DNA from 3 places in the Desulfovibrio psychrotolerans genome. Region 2 is predicted to be linked to each of the others. Evidence: predicted binding sites of a transcription regulator. Region 2 holds the regulator's gene; each other region holds the start of a gene.
The links. Region 2 encodes sigma-54, which starts transcription at its own class of promoters, with help from an activator protein. Its sites were predicted from a motif close to CTGGCACGGNNNNTGCTT; they were not measured.
Positions count from the first base shown of each region.

Region 1: HUV26_RS05790 (glutamine synthetase III family protein) is a predicted target of sigma-54. The motif match lies at 3,132-3,149, and genes of this name have one in related genera.
Region 3: HUV26_RS09845 (PEP-CTERM sorting domain-containing protein) is a predicted target of sigma-54. The motif match lies at 1,887-1,904, and genes of this name have one in related genera.

Region 1 covers NZ_BLVP01000006.1:110,847-116,669, forward strand. The annotation lists gene HUV26_RS05780 (glutamine synthetase family protein) at 418-1,764, shown strand; gene HUV26_RS05785 (hypothetical protein) at 1,918-2,730, opposite strand; gene HUV26_RS05790 (glutamine synthetase III family protein) at 3,301-5,484, shown strand; gene HUV26_RS05795 (tetratricopeptide repeat protein) at 5,654-5,823, opposite strand, start outside.
Region 2 covers NZ_BLVP01000001.1:141,539-147,361, forward strand. The annotation lists gene lptC (LPS export ABC transporter periplasmic protein LptC) at 1-17, shown strand, start outside; gene HUV26_RS00620 (LptA/OstA family protein) at 127-612, shown strand; gene lptB (LPS export ABC transporter ATP-binding protein) at 622-1,344, shown strand; gene rpoN (RNA polymerase factor sigma-54) at 1,572-2,996, shown strand; gene hpf (ribosome hibernation-promoting factor, HPF/YfiA family) at 3,125-3,667, shown strand; gene HUV26_RS00640 (PTS sugar transporter subunit IIA) at 3,678-4,127, shown strand; gene rapZ (RNase adapter RapZ) at 4,120-5,031, shown strand; gene HUV26_RS00650 (PTS sugar transporter subunit IIA) at 5,085-5,522, shown strand; gene HUV26_RS00655 (PTS sugar transporter subunit IIB) at 5,532-5,823, shown strand, end outside.
Region 3 covers NZ_BLVP01000008.1:472,110-477,932, reverse strand. The annotation lists gene HUV26_RS09855 (HlyD family secretion protein) at 1-1,096, shown strand, start outside; gene HUV26_RS09850 (CAAX prenyl protease-related protein) at 1,099-1,788, shown strand; gene HUV26_RS09845 (PEP-CTERM sorting domain-containing protein) at 1,951-2,763, shown strand; gene HUV26_RS09840 (carboxylate--amine ligase) at 2,997-4,163, opposite strand; gene HUV26_RS09835 (PIG-L deacetylase family protein) at 4,248-5,114, opposite strand; gene HUV26_RS09830 (GNAT family N-acetyltransferase) at 5,206-5,727, opposite strand.

The sequences.
Region 1 (5,823 bases), on a different contig from region 2:
CACACGATGTTCCGCCCATTACAAAGATCATGCCGAAGTCAGTGAACACTTATCGCCGCATAATATCAGGATTTTATTTACAAAAGAGTATCCGCGCCTGCATAGCGCACTTTTCTCCCCTGCTAACCATGCATTGCACAAACAGCATGCAACCTCTCGCCATCCTACATTTTTGTTGAAAAATGACACAATCTGACCTTGCAATGCCGATTGCAGGTGGTACAACAAAAAAGCCGCAGATGCGGCCCATGAAAATGCTGACACGGCGACGGCGCAGAGTCTTTTTCGACCCGCCCTTGCCTCTTTTCACAATATCGTGATAATTTGCCGATGACTGCCATAGACAGCGGTCCGGTGTCGCCACAGCGGTCAGCCCCAAGGAACCGCACGCAATATTCAAGCATGGAGGTACGGAGGATGAACAACTATCCGGTGTTCAACTGCAAAAACGGTGACGATGTCATCAAGGCTGTGAAGGAATACAATGTCAGCTTCGTCCAGTTCTGGTTCGTGGACATTCTGGGCACCCTGAAAAGCTTTCAGGTAACCCCCAGCGAACTGGAAGCCGCCTTCGAAGAGGGCATGGGTTTCGACGGCTCCTCCATTCTGGGCTTCACCCGCATTGAGGAATCGGACATGGTCGCCTTCCCGGACGCCACCACCTTCCAGATATGCGCATGGCGCCCGCTGGAACGCCCCGTGGCCCGCATGTTCTGCGACATAAAAAGCCCGGACGGCACCCCCTATGAGGGCGACCCCCGCTATATTCTGCGCAAGCATGTGGAACGCGCCGCCCAGAAGGGCTACACATATTATGTAGGTCCGGAACTGGAGTTCTTCCTTTTCGCCAGTTCCTCCTGCCCGCAGCCGCTTGATTCGGGCGGCTACTTCGACGCCCCCCCGCTCGACCTCGGCAACGACGTGCGCCGCGAAATCATCTTCGCGCTGGAACGCATGGGCATTCCCGTGGAATACTCGCACCACGAGGTGGCTCCCTCGCAGCACGAAATAGACCTGCGCTACAACGAAGCCCTGAAAATGGCCGACATCGCCATGACCTACAAGGTTGTGGTCAAGGAGATTGCCCGCAAGCACGGCTGCTACGCCAGCTTCATGCCCAAGCCCATATTCGGCGAAAACGGCTCAGGCATGCATGTGCACCAGTCGCTGTTTAAGAACGGCAAAAACGCCTTCTTCGATGCCAACGACCCGCACCACCTTTCCGGCGACGCCCGCGCCTACATCGCAGGTCTTCTGCGCCACGCCAAGGAATTCACCTGCATCACCAACCAGTGGGTAAACTCCTACAAGCGGCTTGTGCCGGGCTATGAGGCCCCGGTCTATATCGCGTGGGCACAGCGCAACCGCTCCGCCCTTATCCGGGTGCCCATGTACAAACCCGGCAAGGAAGCCGCCACCCGCATAGAGCTGCGCAGCCCCGACCCTGCCGCAAACCCCTATCTCGCCTTTGCCGTCATGCTCGGCGCAGGGCTGGAAGGCATAGAAAAGAGCTACGCACTGCCCGCCGCGGTAGAAGAAAACATCTTCGCCATGGAGAGCGAAAACCTTACCGCCAAGGGAATAGATTCCCTGCCCGGTTCACTGTACGAAGCCGCCATGCTTCTCAAAGGCTCTGCGCTCATGAAGACCATTCTCGGCGACCACCTGCACCGTAACGTTGTGGGCAACAAGCTCATAGAATGGGACGAATACCGCACCCATGTTTCGGAGTACGAGATCAAGCGCTATCTGCCCATCCTCTAATCTTGTAAACATGACGGGCCGCCGGAATTGCTCCGGCGGCCCGTCTTATTTGAAAGTACAACAAATTTAAGATTTTTGCTTGCGGCGCAAATCACCAGCAACGCTACATCGACCTTTCAGCAGCGACGCTACACAGACTTTTCCGCAGCGACGCTACACCGTCAGGTCCAGCAGCGTTCCCACCTTGGGGGCAAGAGCGGCCTCGCCCTGCGCCACATTCTGCGCCAGCAGGCCGGTGAACGAAAGCCCGGCATGCTCTTCGCCCAGCATCCCGTCCGCTTCGGAAAGCGCCGCCTTCAGCGCCTCAAGCGGGTTCTCCGTATCCGCCATGGCCGGCTCCAGCAGGGCCAGAATCCCGTCCGCCGTGTCCTGCCCGGCTTCCTTGGCAACCGTGGCAAGGGCGGTGGAAAAGGATTGCGATATCGAGGCCGTTCCCGGCGTAGCGGCAAAAAATCGCTCGCTCAGCCCGTTGTCGAAATAGGCATTCATCTGCTCGTTCAGGTCGCCGTTCAGCTCGGCCATAAAGGCATCGCCCTCGGCCATACCGAAATTGCGGTCAATAAACCGCACGCTGTCCAGCAATCCCTTGCCCAGCGAATCTTCGGTCACACCACCCTCGGCAATGCGGCTGTACATCATGCCCATCACCGCCGTGGCAGCTTCCTTCCCGTAGCGCTCCTGCACATGCTCCACCGTGCGCTGCAACGCCCCGGCAAGCCCCTGCTCGTCTTCCCCAAAGCCTGCAAGGGCCTCCGGGCCCTGCAAACGCTCAGTGTCTGGCGGCGTGATGCGCGAAACCACGTCCGCGGCAAACACCGCAGACACATCTTCGCCCTGCCGGGCAGCAACAGAAACGCGCCCGTTCCCCATCAGGGAACCGGAACCACCCGCAGCCCCGCGCGAAAGCCCGAACAGTTGCCCGAACCCATACGCATCTGCGCCATATCCAGCCTGAATGCCGTTCATCTGCTCATCTCCTTGCATGCCTGAGGCCATAACAACCCCGCACACCGCTGCCGCATCAACCTCTCTGCGGCAACTCCATCCCCCTTATCGGCATGCCGCCCCATTCCATTAGCCTTCCGTCGTGCAATTCACTTCTCCGGAGCTGCTGGAGTCATCGCATATGCCCCCCATCCTGCACTCTCCGGCCACGTTTTTCGTAGGCCGCACCCTGTGCCGCCTCTCCATATTACAAATTTGTCAGTACAAAAAGGCTCGCCCCATGCGCGCTTTATCCAATTTTTACAATTTTGGCACATACAGACAGGGGTCCACCTGCTGTTTTTTGCTTTTTTTGTAAATTTAAGCATTGAAAAACTGTGGCAATGGAGAATCAATGCTGCTAACGTGCCGACATACAAGCACTGGCACTGAACGTGCTATTCTTCAGAAACACGCCTGAACCGTTGGCGGCCACGCCGCAACCACCGGGCCGGAACTGATTTTTCATTGGCAGGGAGCCCGCCCAGGGCTGGTCATAGGAACAAAATCCCTTTCCGGGGAGTTAACAAACTTCTGCAAGGAGCTGTAAACATGAGCGGATCCCAGGCCCGGCTGAACGCCATCACCGCCGTCAACAACTTCAGGGCAACCGAAAAGCCCCTGAACTTCATGGAAGAAAAGCCCACCGACCTCTTTGGCTGCAACGTGTTCAGCGACAAGGTCATGAAGGAACGTCTGCCCAAGAACGTGTACAAAACCCTCAAGCGCACTATGGACAAAGGCGAGCAGATGGACCCCTCCATCGCAGAAACCGTTGCCAACGCCATGAAGGACTGGGCCGTATCCAAGGGTGCCACCCACTACACCCACGTTTTCTATCCCCTCACCGGCATGACCGCCGAAAAGCACGACGGCTTCCTCACCCCGGACGGCAAGGGCGGCGCCATTGCCGAATTTTCGGGCAAGCTGCTCATTCAGGGCGAGCCGGATGCCTCCAGCTTCCCCAGCGGCGGCCTGCGCAGCACCTTCGAAGCACGCGGCTACACCGCATGGGACGTGACCAACCCCGCCTACATCCGGGAAAACCCCAACGGCACCACCCTGTGCATTCCCACCGCTTTCGTCTCCTGGACCGGAGAGGCGCTGGACAAGAAAACCCCCCTGCTGCGTTCCCAGCAGGCCCTGAACACGCAGGCGCAGCGCGTGCTCAAGTTCTTCGGCAAGGCGTCCGATGAGCGTGTGCAGTCCTACGCAGGCCCCGAGCAGGAATACTTCCTCGTGGACCGCAACTTTGTGCTCAACCGTCCCGACCTGCAGCTTGCAGGCCGCACCCTCTTCGGCGCGCCTTCCGCCAAGGGTCAGGAGATGGAAGACCACTACTTCGGCGCCATTCCGCCGCGCGTGCTGTCCTTCATGATGGAAGTGGAGCGCGAACTGTACAAGCTGGGCGTGCCCGTAAAGACCCGCCACAACGAAGTGGCTCCCGGCCAGTTTGAAATCGCTCCCATCTACGAAAATTCCAACCTTGCCACCGACCACAACCAGATGGTGATGACCACCCTCAAGGAAGTGGCCCTGCGCTACGGCATGGTGTGCCTGCTGCACGAAAAGCCCTTTGCGGGCATTAACGGCTCCGGCAAGCATGTTAACTACTCCATCGGCAACGCCAGCCTGGGCAGCCTGTTCGATCCCGGCGACACCCCGCACGAGAACATGCAGTTCCTGGTGTTCTGCGCCGCCGCCATCCGCGCCGTGCACAAGTACGGCCCGCTGCTGCGTGCCACCGTTGCCTCCGCAAGCAACGACCATCGCCTCGGTGCCAACGAAGCTCCGCCCGCCATCATGTCGGTGTACCTCGGCGAGCAGCTGGCAGACATCTTCGAGCAGCTCAAGAAGGGCTGCGCCAAGTCCTGCAAGGTCAAGGACGAACTGCGCGTTGGCGTAGACACCCTGCCCCCCCTGCCCATGGACGCAGGCGACCGTAACCGCACCAGCCCCTTCGCCTTCACCGGCAACCGGTTCGAATTCCGCGCCGTGGGTTCCAACATGTCCATCGCCGGTCCGCAGGTTGCCCTTAACTCCATGATGGCAGAATCGCTGGACTACATCGCCACCGAGCTGGACAAGTGCGTAAAGGCCGACCTGTCCAACCTTAATGAGTGCGTCTCCAAGCTTCTGCAGGACATCGTGAAGAAGCACGAGGCCGTCATCTTCAACGGCGACGGTTACTCCGAGGCATGGCACAAGGAAGCCGTGGAAAAGCGCGGCCTCGCCAACATGCGCACCACCCCGGAAGCCCTGCCCGTGCTCACCAGCAAGGAAGTGGTGGACCTGTTCACCAAGTACAACGTGTTCTCCAAGCGCGAGCTGGAAAGCCGCCAGAGCATCTACCTTGAGCAGTACGTGAAGACCATCATGACCGAGGCCCAGCTGGTCATCAAAATGTCCCGCACCATGATCTTCCCCGGCGCGGTTCGCTACCAGAGCCAGCTTGCAGAAACCTGCGCCAACCTGCGCGCCATCGGCAAGGATTGCGTCATGGTCTCGCTGGACGACCTCACGGATAAGCTGCGCGGCATGCAGAAGGCTGCCAACGAACTGGAAGCCCTGCTCGGCCATTCTTCCGACGACGTTCTGGAAGAAGCCAAGTATATGTGCAACACCGTTCTTCCCAAGATGCTGGAAGTCCGCAGCTTTGCCGACGCGCTGGAAGGCGTGGTGGCAGACGACCTGTGGAACCTGCCCAGCTATCAGGAAATGCTGTTCATCAAGTAGACCCAACCACTCTGCTGCAACAACACCACCACAGGGGGCCCGCCGCAAGGCGGGCCTTTCTGCGTCTGCGCTCCGGGCACTGCACATCCCTTGGAATGACCGGATAAAAAAAAGCCGGCCGGATTGCTCCGACCGGCCTTGCCGTCTGTGTGAATATGCCTTTATGCGTCTACTGGCGGTAGGGGGCCAGTTCTTCAAGGAAATTGGGGTCCACGTCAAAGCCCAGTTCAATGGCCTTGTCCACGTTGCGGATGGCATCGGCATGGTCGCCGCGCTCCAGCGCCACAAGGGCCAGATTGTTATAGGCGGGCGCAAAGGAGGGATACTTGGCAATGGACT
Region 2 (5,823 bases):
TGGAGGGCAAACCGTAACATGATCCAAAGAATACACACGGAAACACCAGCCACAGGAATGCCGCGTTGCCGGGCTATGCGCTCCCGGACGATGTGCTGCCTGCTGCTGGCAGTCGGCGTTTTTGCCATGGCAATCTGCCTGGCCGGTCCTGCCCGCGCACAGGAGGAAATTCCTGTACGGATAACCTCTGACAAACTTTCCTATGACGCGACCGGACAGAATGTACGTTTTCTGGGCAAGGTGCATGTCACCCATCCGGATGCCCAGCTCTGGGCGGACTCCATAACCGTGGTGCTCTCTTCGTCCGGGAACAGCGGGAAAAAGAAAGAGGAAGCCCCCGCCATGGATGCTGGGCAAATTGAACGCATCATCGCCGAAGGCAGTGTTCGCGTGACCATGCAGGATGGCAAAAATGGCTCCTGTGCCAAGGCTACTTACGATTTGACTACCGGTATTCTGGTCATGGAGGGGCAACCCATACTCCGTGATGGCGAAAACAGCATTCAGGGGCACACCATCAACTTCTACGTCAAAGAGAACAAGAGCGAGGTGCTCGGGTCTTCCGACAAACCCGTGGAAGCCATTTTTACCGCTCCCAAGCGCTTCAACTAGCGGGTCCGCATGTCGTTTCTGGAAGCGGAATCTCTGACCAAGCATTACGGCAAGCACGAAGTGGTGCGCGGCATTTCCCTGAGCATGAAGCAGGGGGAGGTGGTGGGATTGCTCGGCCCCAACGGTGCGGGCAAAACTACCACGTTTTATATGCTCATAGGCATAGTAAAACCTACCAGCGGCCTTGTGCGCTATGACGGCACGGACGTGACGGATTGGCCCTTGCATGAACGCGCACGCGTAGGCCTGAGTTATCTTCCGCAGGAAAGTTCCATTTTCCGCAAGCTCACTGTGCGACAAAATCTGGAGCTTATCTTAGAGCACACGGGACTCCCCATAAACGTGCAGCGAAAGCGGGCCGACATGCTTCTTGAGGAATTTCGCATCACCCGCATAGCGGATTCCATGGCAATGCATCTTTCAGGGGGCGAACGGCGCAGGCTGGAAATAGCCCGCGCACTTATCCGCAAGCCCCGGTTCATTCTGCTGGACGAGCCTTTCGCAGGAATTGACCCTCTGGCCGTGGATGATATTCAGAGCATCATACGCGGGCTCAGCAACCGTGGGATAGGGGTTCTCATTTCGGACCACAATGTGCGCGAGACCCTGAATATCTGCGACCGGGCCTATCTTGTATATGAGGGGCAGATAATCCTTAACGGCACCCCCAGCCAGATAGTGAACGATCCCAAGGCTCGCAGGGTGTATCTGGGAGAAGGATTCTGCCTGTAGGTGTCGTGACTTTTTCCCGACCTTTTTGAATATTTTGCAAGACATTTCTTTCTGATCGCGCAAAAGCCCGTTTTACGGGCTTTTCTCTGTTGCATGGTTAGTGCTTGTATGGCAAAAGGGACTCAGGTTTGCAGTTTTGGAATGCTTCTTGATAGAGGTCCGGACCGCGCTTCCAGCAGCGCGTCAACCCCCTTGATGCACGGCACTACTCCGGGAATATCGTACCTATGGCATTAGAACTACGGCAACAACTCAAGCTCTCCCAGCAGCTGGTTATGACCCCCCAACTGCAGCAGGCAATTAAGCTGCTGCAGCTCTCCCGGCTTGAACTGATGGAAACCGTACAGCAGGAGTTGCTGGAAAATCCCTTTCTGGAAGAATCTGCCGAGAGCATAACGCCCGCTGATGCCACGGAAGCTGCGGAAATACGTTCTGAGGCTGTGGAAGCCTATGATAAGGAGCTTGCCACCAACGCGGACTGGGAAGACTATCTGGGCGATTTTTCCAGTACCAGCAGGCAAACATCCTCCCGAGATGCCGAAATACCTGAAGAGATGACATCGTTTGAAGCGCGACTCACCTCGCGCCCATCGTTGGACGGCCATCTCTCGTGGCAGCTCACGCTTTCCTCCATAACGGAAGAGCAGAGAACCATAGGGGAAGTGATCATCGGCAATATCGGCTCCAACGGCTATTTGCAGGCCACGATGGAGGAAATTGCAGATATGGCCGGGGCCACCGTACCAGAGGTGGAGGTAATGCTGCGCAGGGTACAGCGCTTTGACCCTGTGGGTGTGGCAGCCCGAAGCCCGCAGGAATGCCTGCTGGTGCAGATAGAAGTGCTCGGATATGACCGCGACCCCGTTCTGGTGGAATTGGTGCGCGAACATCTGGAAGACCTTGAAAAGCGCCGCTACAAGCCCCTGTGCCGTAAGTTCCGTATAAACATGGACGATCTGAAGGAATATATCGACCTTATCCTCACGCTCGATCCCATGCCCGGTGCCAGCTTTGGCAGCAGCGAACCGCAGTATGTTTCCCCCGATGTCTTTGTGCACAAGTATGACGGCGAATTTGTCATTATTCTCAACGAAGAAGGACTGCCCAGTCTGCAGTTGAGCGATATTGTGGACTGTCTTCCCACTGTTTCCGGGCCGGATAAGGATTACTTTCAGGAAAAGATGCGCTCTGCCTCGTGGCTCATTAAAAGTCTGCATCAGCGGCAGCGCACCCTGTACAAGGTGATGGAAAGCATCGTCAAATACCAGAGAGGGTTCTTCGAAGAGGGGGTCACCCAGCTTAAGCCGCTCATTCTTAAAGACATTGCAGAAGATATTGGCATGCATGAATCCACGGTGAGCCGCATTACCACCAGTAAGTATGTGTCTACCCCGCACGGTATTTTTGAGCTTAAGTTCTTCTTTAACAGTGCCATAGGGATGGATGACGGCAGCTCGGTGGGTTCTGAGAGCGTAAAGGCCCTTATCAGACAACTGGTTCAGGGAGAAGACCCCCGACGCCCGCTCAGTGACGAACGCATAGGTGAAATTTTGAAAGAAAAGTTGCAGTTGAATATTGCCCGCAGGACCGTTGCGAAGTATCGTACTGCAATGGACATTCCCTCGTCCTCCAAGCGAAAGTCCGCGTTCTAGGTTTCCGCGTATTAGGAGAAACCCCGAATGTGCAGGCGGTATGCGCAGGACAGGGAATGCGGATACACTGCCAGAGATACCCGTGCGGACTCACACACGGTGCGCCCGCCGAACCTAAGGAGGCATATATGAACATCGCATTCACTTTCAAGAACTTCGAGCCTTCCGACCATCTGAAAAAGTATGCCCGTAGACGCTTTGAAAAGTTGGGGAAATTCATACGCCATTCCGGCAGGTTGGAAATGCAGGTGGGCATGTCCGTGGAAAACTACCGCCACAGGATTGATGTGACACTGGTTTCTGACAACCTCAACCTTTCCGCTTCTGAAAAGTCCGAAGACATGTACGCCACGGTCGATCTTGTGTTTGACAAGCTTGCCGCACAGGTGAAAAAGCATGCGGAAAAGAACAAGGATCATCGCCGCGGCGGAGCCAACATTGCCGTTCGCGAGGACATTATAAGCTATGCGGATACCGGCTCCGGGCGGGAACGGACCATTGTGGGCACGGACCACTTTACGCCCAAGCCCATGGGTATTGATGAAGCCGCTCTGCAGTTGGATTCGCTGGACTACGACTTCCTTGTGTTTCTGAATGCCGAGACTGAGCGTGTGAATGTAATCTACCGCCGGAAAAACGGCGACTTCGGCCTGATTGACCCCACATTCTAGGACACAGATAATGAAACTGGGTGAATACCTGGATAAAACGATGATACTGCCCGAGCTTACCGCCAGCACCAAAGAGGAGGTGCTGGCGGAGCTTGTGGCACCTGTTATTGCCGCCTGTCCGCAACTGGACGCGGAAAGCGTAGTCAACGTGCTGCGTGAACGTGAAAGTCTGGGAACCACGGGCATTGGCGACGGCATAGCCATACCGCACGGCAAGCTCGACAATCTGGACCGGATAATTCTGGTTGCCGGAAGGAGCACAGGCGGAGTGGATTTTGAGGCTCTGGACTTTAAGCTCTGCACCATCTTCTTCCTTGTTCTTGCCCCGGAACAGGTGGCCGGCATGCATCTGCGCATACTTGCCCAAATTTCCCGGCTGCTCAAGGATCCCGAATTCCGCAGTTCCTTTCTTTCCGCACCTGATGCGGATGTGCTGTGGCACCTGCTCAATAATGCCTGACCGGAATCCCGACATGGAATACGAATCATCTGCGGTTTTTCCCGTGCTTATTGTCACCGGGCTTTCCGGCGCTGGCAAGAGCACAGCACTGAAGGTGTTTGAGGATCTGCGATACTTTACTGTGGACGGCATGCCCGCTTCATTGGCATTGCAGATGCTTTCTGTGCTTGATGAACGCAGTCTTGCAAAACATCGTGGGCTGGTGCTGGGTATGGACCTGCGCCAGTTTGAGTTTGACAGCGAATTCAGAGAGGTGCTGGACGGGATGCAGCGTAAAGGCGTAGCTCCCGTCATTCTCTTTCTGGAGGCGCGTCCCGATGTCATCATCAGGCGTTATAAGGAAACTCGCCGCCCGCATCCTTTGGAGAATCGGGACCTTGGCCTTGAGCAGGCTATGGAGCTCGAGAGAAACCTGCTTAAGCCCGCCCGCGACATGGCCGACCTCGTCATTGACACGTCGGAGTTCTCCATTCACGATATACGGCGCGTTATCCAGCAAAAGTGGTCTATTCTGGAGGGTAACAGGCGCAGCCTGCGGGTACACCTGCTGACCTTCGGCTTTAAATACGGAACACCCGCCGAGGCGGATATGGTGTTCGACCTGCGTTTCTTGCCCAATCCGTATCATGACCCCGTGCTCCGTCCGCTTTCCGGCAAGGATAAAGCCATCGCGGAATATGTTCTGGGGTCAGAGCCGGGTAGGGAATATCTGGCCCGCCTGACAGATTTTCTGCACTTCACGCTTTCGCAAATGGAAGCAGAAGGCCGCTACCGCGTTACCATAGCCATAGGCTGCACCGGCGGCAGGCACCGTTCCGTTTCTACCGCAGAAGCCCTTTTTGAGACTTTGAAAAACTTTGATTTTACGGTATCTATCGAGCATCGGCATATGGAGCTGGGTTGAATACTGTATGATCCCCCATACCGGAGCGCTGCCGCCGGTGGAGAAGATATTTCATGAGCGTTTCCAAGACAGAAGAATCGCAGGTGGGCGTGGTTCTGGTCACGCATGCCGATTATGGCTCCGCGCTGCTCCATGCTGCTGAAATCATACTCGGGCCGCAACAGGACTGTGGGGCTGTGAGTGTGGATGGCACGCAGGAAGTTACGGAGACCGTGGCCAGACTCAAAGAAACCGTAGCCCGCGTTGACCGGGGACAGGGCGTGCTGCTGCTGACAGATATGTTCGGCGGCACACCCACCAATCTTAGCCTGTCTCTTCTGGGCGGCGGCAATGTGGAAGTGCTCACGGGAGTCAATCTGCCCATGCTGCTTAAGGTATTCGGCAGCCGCAAGACGCCGCTGCATGAACTTGCTGAAGAGGCGAAGTCCGCCGGGGAAAAGGGCATTGTCCTTGCCGGCGAGGTGCTGCGTCGTAAAGTGAAGAACGGGTAGGGCAACGCAATGCTGTGGGTGCGAATCGACAACAGGCTCATTCACGGGCAGGTCATCGAAACATGGCTGCCGTATACGCGCGCCAGACGCCTGCTTGTGGTGAATGATGAGATAGCAGGGGATGATCTGCAGCAGCAGATAGCTTCTCTGGCTGTTCCAAGCAGAATTCATGCAGCATTCATACGTGTGGGCGAACTTTCCGCTTACGCTGCGGAGCATGCCGATGCAATGCAGAACACCTTGGTTCTGGTTGCTACCTGCGGTGATGCGCGACGCATTGTTGAAAACGGTTTTTCCATAA
Region 3 (5,823 bases), on a different contig from region 2:
CCTCATCCTGCTGGCACTGGCCGCAGCGGGCATCCACATGGCTGCCCCGGACATGCTTTCCCGCTACCTGCCCTCAGTGCACAATGCCACGCCCGCCATGCAGGCCGCCCCGCCGCTCGCGCCTCCCTCTCCGTGGGTCTGCGGTGTCGGCAGGGTGGAACCCGCGTCAGAAGAAATCGATCTGGCCTTCGAATACAGCGGCATCGTGGCCGATGTTCTCGTGCATGAGGCAGATCCGGTGCGCCGCGGTCAGGTGGTGGCCCAGCTCAAGTCCGACGAGCACAAGGCGCGGCTGGATACGGCCCTTGCCGAGCAGGAGGCCATGCAGGCAGAGTATGATAAGGTCGTTTCCGGAGCCCGGCAGGAGGAAAAGTCAGCATCATGGATTGTCGTCCAGCGCATGCGCACCCTCATGGACAACGCCCGCACCGAAATGATGCGCAGGCAAACCCTGCTGCACCAGCAGATCATCGCACCGGAAGAACTGGACCGCGCCGTCACGGAATACAAGGTCGCCCAGCGTGAGCATGAAGAGGCAATGCAGCGCCACCTTGTCACCCTCAACCTCTCGCGCAGGGAAGACATCCTCATGGCCCACGCGCGCCTGCAGGCTTCCCGCAGCAAGGTCGCAGAAGCGCAGGCCGCCCTGCTGTCCACGCAACTGCGCTCCCCGCTGGACGGCACAGTGCTGCGCCGTTACCGCCACCCCGGCGAGAACGTCTCCATCTTCTTCCCCAGCCCCGTCCTGCGCGTGGGCGACATCTCCACCCTGAACATCCGTGCAGAGGTGGACGAAGCCGATTTCAACACCGTCCTTCCCGGCCAGCAGGCCTATTTCACCTGCGACGCCTTCGGTGACAAAAAATTCACCGGCACCGTGCTGCGCGTCACGCCCATGATGGGCACCAAGGGGCTGCTCACAGAATCCCCCACAGAGCGCGTGGATGCCAAGGTCATAGAGGTGCTCATTGCCGCAGACACCCCCGCCGGGCTGGTCACGGGCCTCATCGTGGATGTCTTCATAGACACCTCCCCGCAGCCCTCCTCCGGCGTCTTCAAGTCCAAAGTCTCAGTAACCTCAGCCCCGCAGGAATAGCCATGTCCGCAGATCACTTGCCCGTGCTCGCACGCACGCTGCCCTTCGCCGCCTACATGCTCTTCATCGCCTTTCCGGAAACCGTGGCCCTGCTGGGAGAACGGTTCGCCCTTGCCCCGCAGGAAAAGCAGGCACTCTATCCATTACAGATAGGCCTGCCCGTTCTGCTCATGGTGCTGTTCCGCAAATACTACACAGAAATCGCCGCCGCAGACCTGCGCACCATGCGCGGCACCCTTGCCTCGCTGCTGTGCGGCATCATCGTCTTCCTGCTCTGGCTGCCGCTGGGCTGGGTACCCTTCGGCGCCGCCCCCGCAGAAGGCTTCCGTCCGGACCTGTACACCCATCCGACAGAACGCGCAGCCATGACCCTCCTCCGCGTCACGGGCGCCACCCTTGTGGTTCCGCTGTTCGAGGAACTCTTCTGGCGTTCGTTCCTCTCCCGCTACCTCATCTCCCGCAATTTTCTCGCCGTGCCGCAGGGCACCTTCACAGCCTTCAGTTTTGCCGCCACAACCCTGCTCTTCGGGCTGGAACACACCTTCCTCGTGGCGGGCATCATGGCCGGAGCCGCCTACAACCTGCTCTACCGGTTCACAAAAAGCACCACGCAGTGCGTGCTCGCCCATGCGGTGACAAACGGCCTGCTCTGCGCCCACGTTCTCGCCACCCAAAGCTGGCACTACTGGTAGTGTAAACCCCGCTGCCAAACTCGTCGGCAAACTTTACAAACACAGGGTCATTTCGCCAAATTCAACAAAAAATCACTTATATACCAAATAAATACACACTGGCACGCCACTTGCTATAGACAGGTCGAACTTCGTTGAAAACCCAAAACTAAGGATACGACCATGAAAAAGATTTTCTCCCTCCTGGCAGCAACACTTCTGGTGTTTGCCCTTACCGTTCCTGCTTCGGCATATGTACAGGACTGGACACTCGACCTCAGCGGCGCGGGCGGCTCCACCTACACAGGCGTTGAACTGCTCACCGTTGTGGGCGAAGGCACCGTCACCCAGAATCTGGGAGGCGACGGCATCCTGAATGACGGCGACACCTTCTCACTTTCCTCCTACCTCGCCACCATCCAGATCATAAACAACAACGGCAACCCCTTTGTAGACGGCTCGTTCTTCTTCCACAGCACCGACCTCGGCGGCTACGTCTATAACGTGGTTCCCGGTATCGGCAATCCCTTGGGCGTGTCCTCCCTCAACTACATGTACACCACCGGCTCCATGCAGCTGTACTATGGCGACCATAACAATATCGCCGGTTCCCAGCTGCTGATGGACATGAGCTTTGAATACGGCAAGGGTGACGGCGCACAGCCCGACCTCGGCGGCAACCTGTTCTCTGGTGCCACAGACATGATCTTTGAATTCGCCGCCTCCAACCCCGGCACCAACCTCTTCTCCCACGCCTCCTTCGGCGACCTTGAAGAGTTCCTGGCCGCCAACCCCCTGTATCAGGCCTTCTTGGTCTTCGACCTTAACAACAACCTGCTTCTGAATACGTTCGTAATGGGTGACGGCTTCTTCGATGTGGGCATCTCCGTAGGCGGCAACGTCTCCCTGATGGTCACCCCCGAGCCCTCCACCTTCCTCATCTTCGGCCTCGGGCTTCTGGGCCTCATCGCCTTCCGCAAAAGAATGGCACAGTAAAACAGCAACGCCTTAGTTCGGCGAGGTTTATCCGGGGGAGCGGGCAGCACCGCTCCCCCTGCTGTTTGTAAAACTTCCCGACACACATTCACATACCGCGCTTATCCGGTAATCCTCCCCCCCCGCCTGCACCGCCGCATTCCCGAGCGGCTCCTCGGCACGCTTCCTCATACAAACAAAAAACCCGCCATCCTTCCGGACAACGGGGTATCACATGCTCACCGCCCTGCGTGTTATCTGCCCGGCGTCCGGTTCATCACCCGGCGCAGGCTGGAAGCAATCTTCAGGAAAAACGGTTTTACGTCGTCCGCAGCAAACATGCCCAGCCGCAACGGCCCTTTCAGCATCCGTCGGCAATCCTGCAAAAAATAAGAAGGCTTCCGGGCAACCACCAGCAGATACGGCACCTCATTCACGTACAAAACGCCGTCACGCTGTTCAGAAATGTTCCCCGCGTCAATACCGCACGCATCCGCATAAGCAATCCACGGCAGATCAACCCCTGCATCCATGGCTATCTTATGAAACATTTCGCTCCGCGTACTCATCTCGATAAAATACAACCCGCCGTTCCCGCGCTTGAACTCCACCCCGCCAAGCCCCCGGTAGTCCACGGCTGAGATAAATGCTTCCCCCGCGCTTCGCAAATCCGCTATGGCATCGGTCATCCCCAAGGCCATAATTCCCGCTCCGGGCGGAAACTGCCGCAGCTTTCTCCCGGTGCAGCCATGCAGCCGTGCGCCATCAAGGCTCCTGTAAAACAGAAAAAACTCCACACTCTCATCGCCGCCCTCAATATAGTCCTGCACCACCACTTCGCCCCCGCCGTGCAGTACAGCCGCTGCGCGCTCCCGCAACGCCTCCCATGAAAATATGATATCCGCCTTGATGGACACCCCCCCGCCGGAATTCCAGTTGCAGGGCTTGAGCACCACGGGATACCGGAATTCACCCGCATACGCGTCAAGTGCTTCCGTCGCAGACACATGCCATGTGCCGGGCACCTGCAATCCGCTCCTGCGTGCCAGCGCATCAACCGTGTCCTTACCCATCAACATACGACAACCGTCCGCATCGCCCATCAGCACAATGAACCGGGCATCCAGTGCCTGCCTGTTGTCCGCAGCAAACGCGGCGTCCTCATCGGTGCAGTAATAGAGCACCGGTCGCCCCTCCGCACCTATGCGCTGCGCATACTCCGTCAGTGCAGCCAGCCTGTCCGCCCCCGATGCTGCGGGCAAGGCAACCCCGGCTGTGTAATACCGGCTGGCACGAAGAATATCCTGCTCCACCCCCCATGATACAACATGGACAGGAACGCCTCTTCTGCCAAGGCTCCGCATGATGGCAAGATAACTCCCCCACGCCCGCCCGGAAACCATAATCACTGCCGGTCTCATTACCAGTTCCCCCTTGCCGTCACTGTTCGCACACCCTGAAAACCGCACGAAATATCCATACGACGCAGCATCAATCAGGCTTAATCAGACGTAATCCGCCCTCTCCGTCATGACAGAATGGACAAAACCGACATACTCATCTGCCGGCTGCGCGAAAAACCGCTCAACATGGCGCACATCTACCGCGCCGAACTGCAACGCATGGTACATGGCAAGTCCCCTGAACGCATGGGCGTAGTCATTGTTGCGCGTCTGGCTGGCAAAGCAGGCAATCAGGTCCATCTTGCCGTCAATAAAACGGTCTATGTTCACAGCGGTGCTGGGAATGCACAACCCCCACACCTCGTAGGAATACACCTGCGCCTTCACCGGCGTTGCTTCCAGCGCCATGGCAAGTGCCTTGGCGGTATACGCATGCTCCAGATTATTATCGAGCACAGAGGGGGCAAAAATGGCATCAGGCGCGTACACCTTCAGAACAGCCGACAACCGGTCCGCCACCCGCCCTGCCGTCTGCCCGTCCACGGCGGGAAAACGCAAAAATTCCGGCTCATCGCATCCCATACGCCGCGCGCATTCCATGGATTCCCGCTCGCGGATATTCATAAGCTCCTCCCTTGTCATGCCCAGTGCGTGCTCCGCGCCGCAGCCATCCTGCACCACCACCGTCCGCGCATGTCCGCCTGCGTTCAGATGCGCCAGAACAGCCCCGCCGCAGCCTATGGCCTCATCGTCCTGATGCGGCGCAATAACAAGTACCTTCTTTCCGAAAGGCGGCGGAATCAAAATGGGCCGCAGCACGGCATTCAGCATGTTGCTTGCCAGAACCTGACGCCTGATCCTGTTGTCCAGATCGGCAAAAGAACCGGCCATAAAAAATTTGTAGTTGCGCCGTGCGTACAGAAGAGGAAGCAGCGTCCTGTATCCTCTGCGAATATATTCCCTCAGCATACCCTCTCCCTCTCCGTTGCCCGCCTGCTCCGAAACAATAAAGTGCCATAAGAAAACGGACAGTGGCCGTGCCGTCACGCCCGCTGTGTCATCACGGCACTATTCTGTACCTCGTAAGCCCCAGAAGATACCGCGATTCAAGCACACCGGCGGACCTGAACCCCGCCTTTGCAAAAGACCGTACAGATGCATGGTTTCCTTTCATCACCTGCGCAAAAACCCTGCATCCCTCTCCTGCCGCACTCACGGCATGCCGTATCAGGTAGCCGATCAACCCCTGTCCCCGGCATGCGTCATCGGTTGCGCACTTGGCTATCTCAATCGCCGGTTCCCGGTTCCATGCATACGCATCCTTGATAAACAGCACGCTCACCACCCGGCCCGAATCCTCAAGCACATAACAGCCCATAGCCTCATTCATATGCTTGGTTATCACAGACGCCGCATCGGCATGCCGCAAGCCGGACGGCATAAACGATTCAGGCCATATACGGGCTATGGCGGGCACATCCTCCGCCCCGGCGTCCCGTATGGTCATGCCCTCCGGCACACGGACACCAAGAGGTTCTGTCCGGGCCGCTTCCAGCAGCTCCATATGCCATACGGCATACATACGGTTCCGTACCCGCCTCAGAATGAAGGGCACCTCCCCTCTGCACACAAGTCTCCCCAACTCCCCAAGCTTCCCCATTGTCATCCTCCGCCGTCT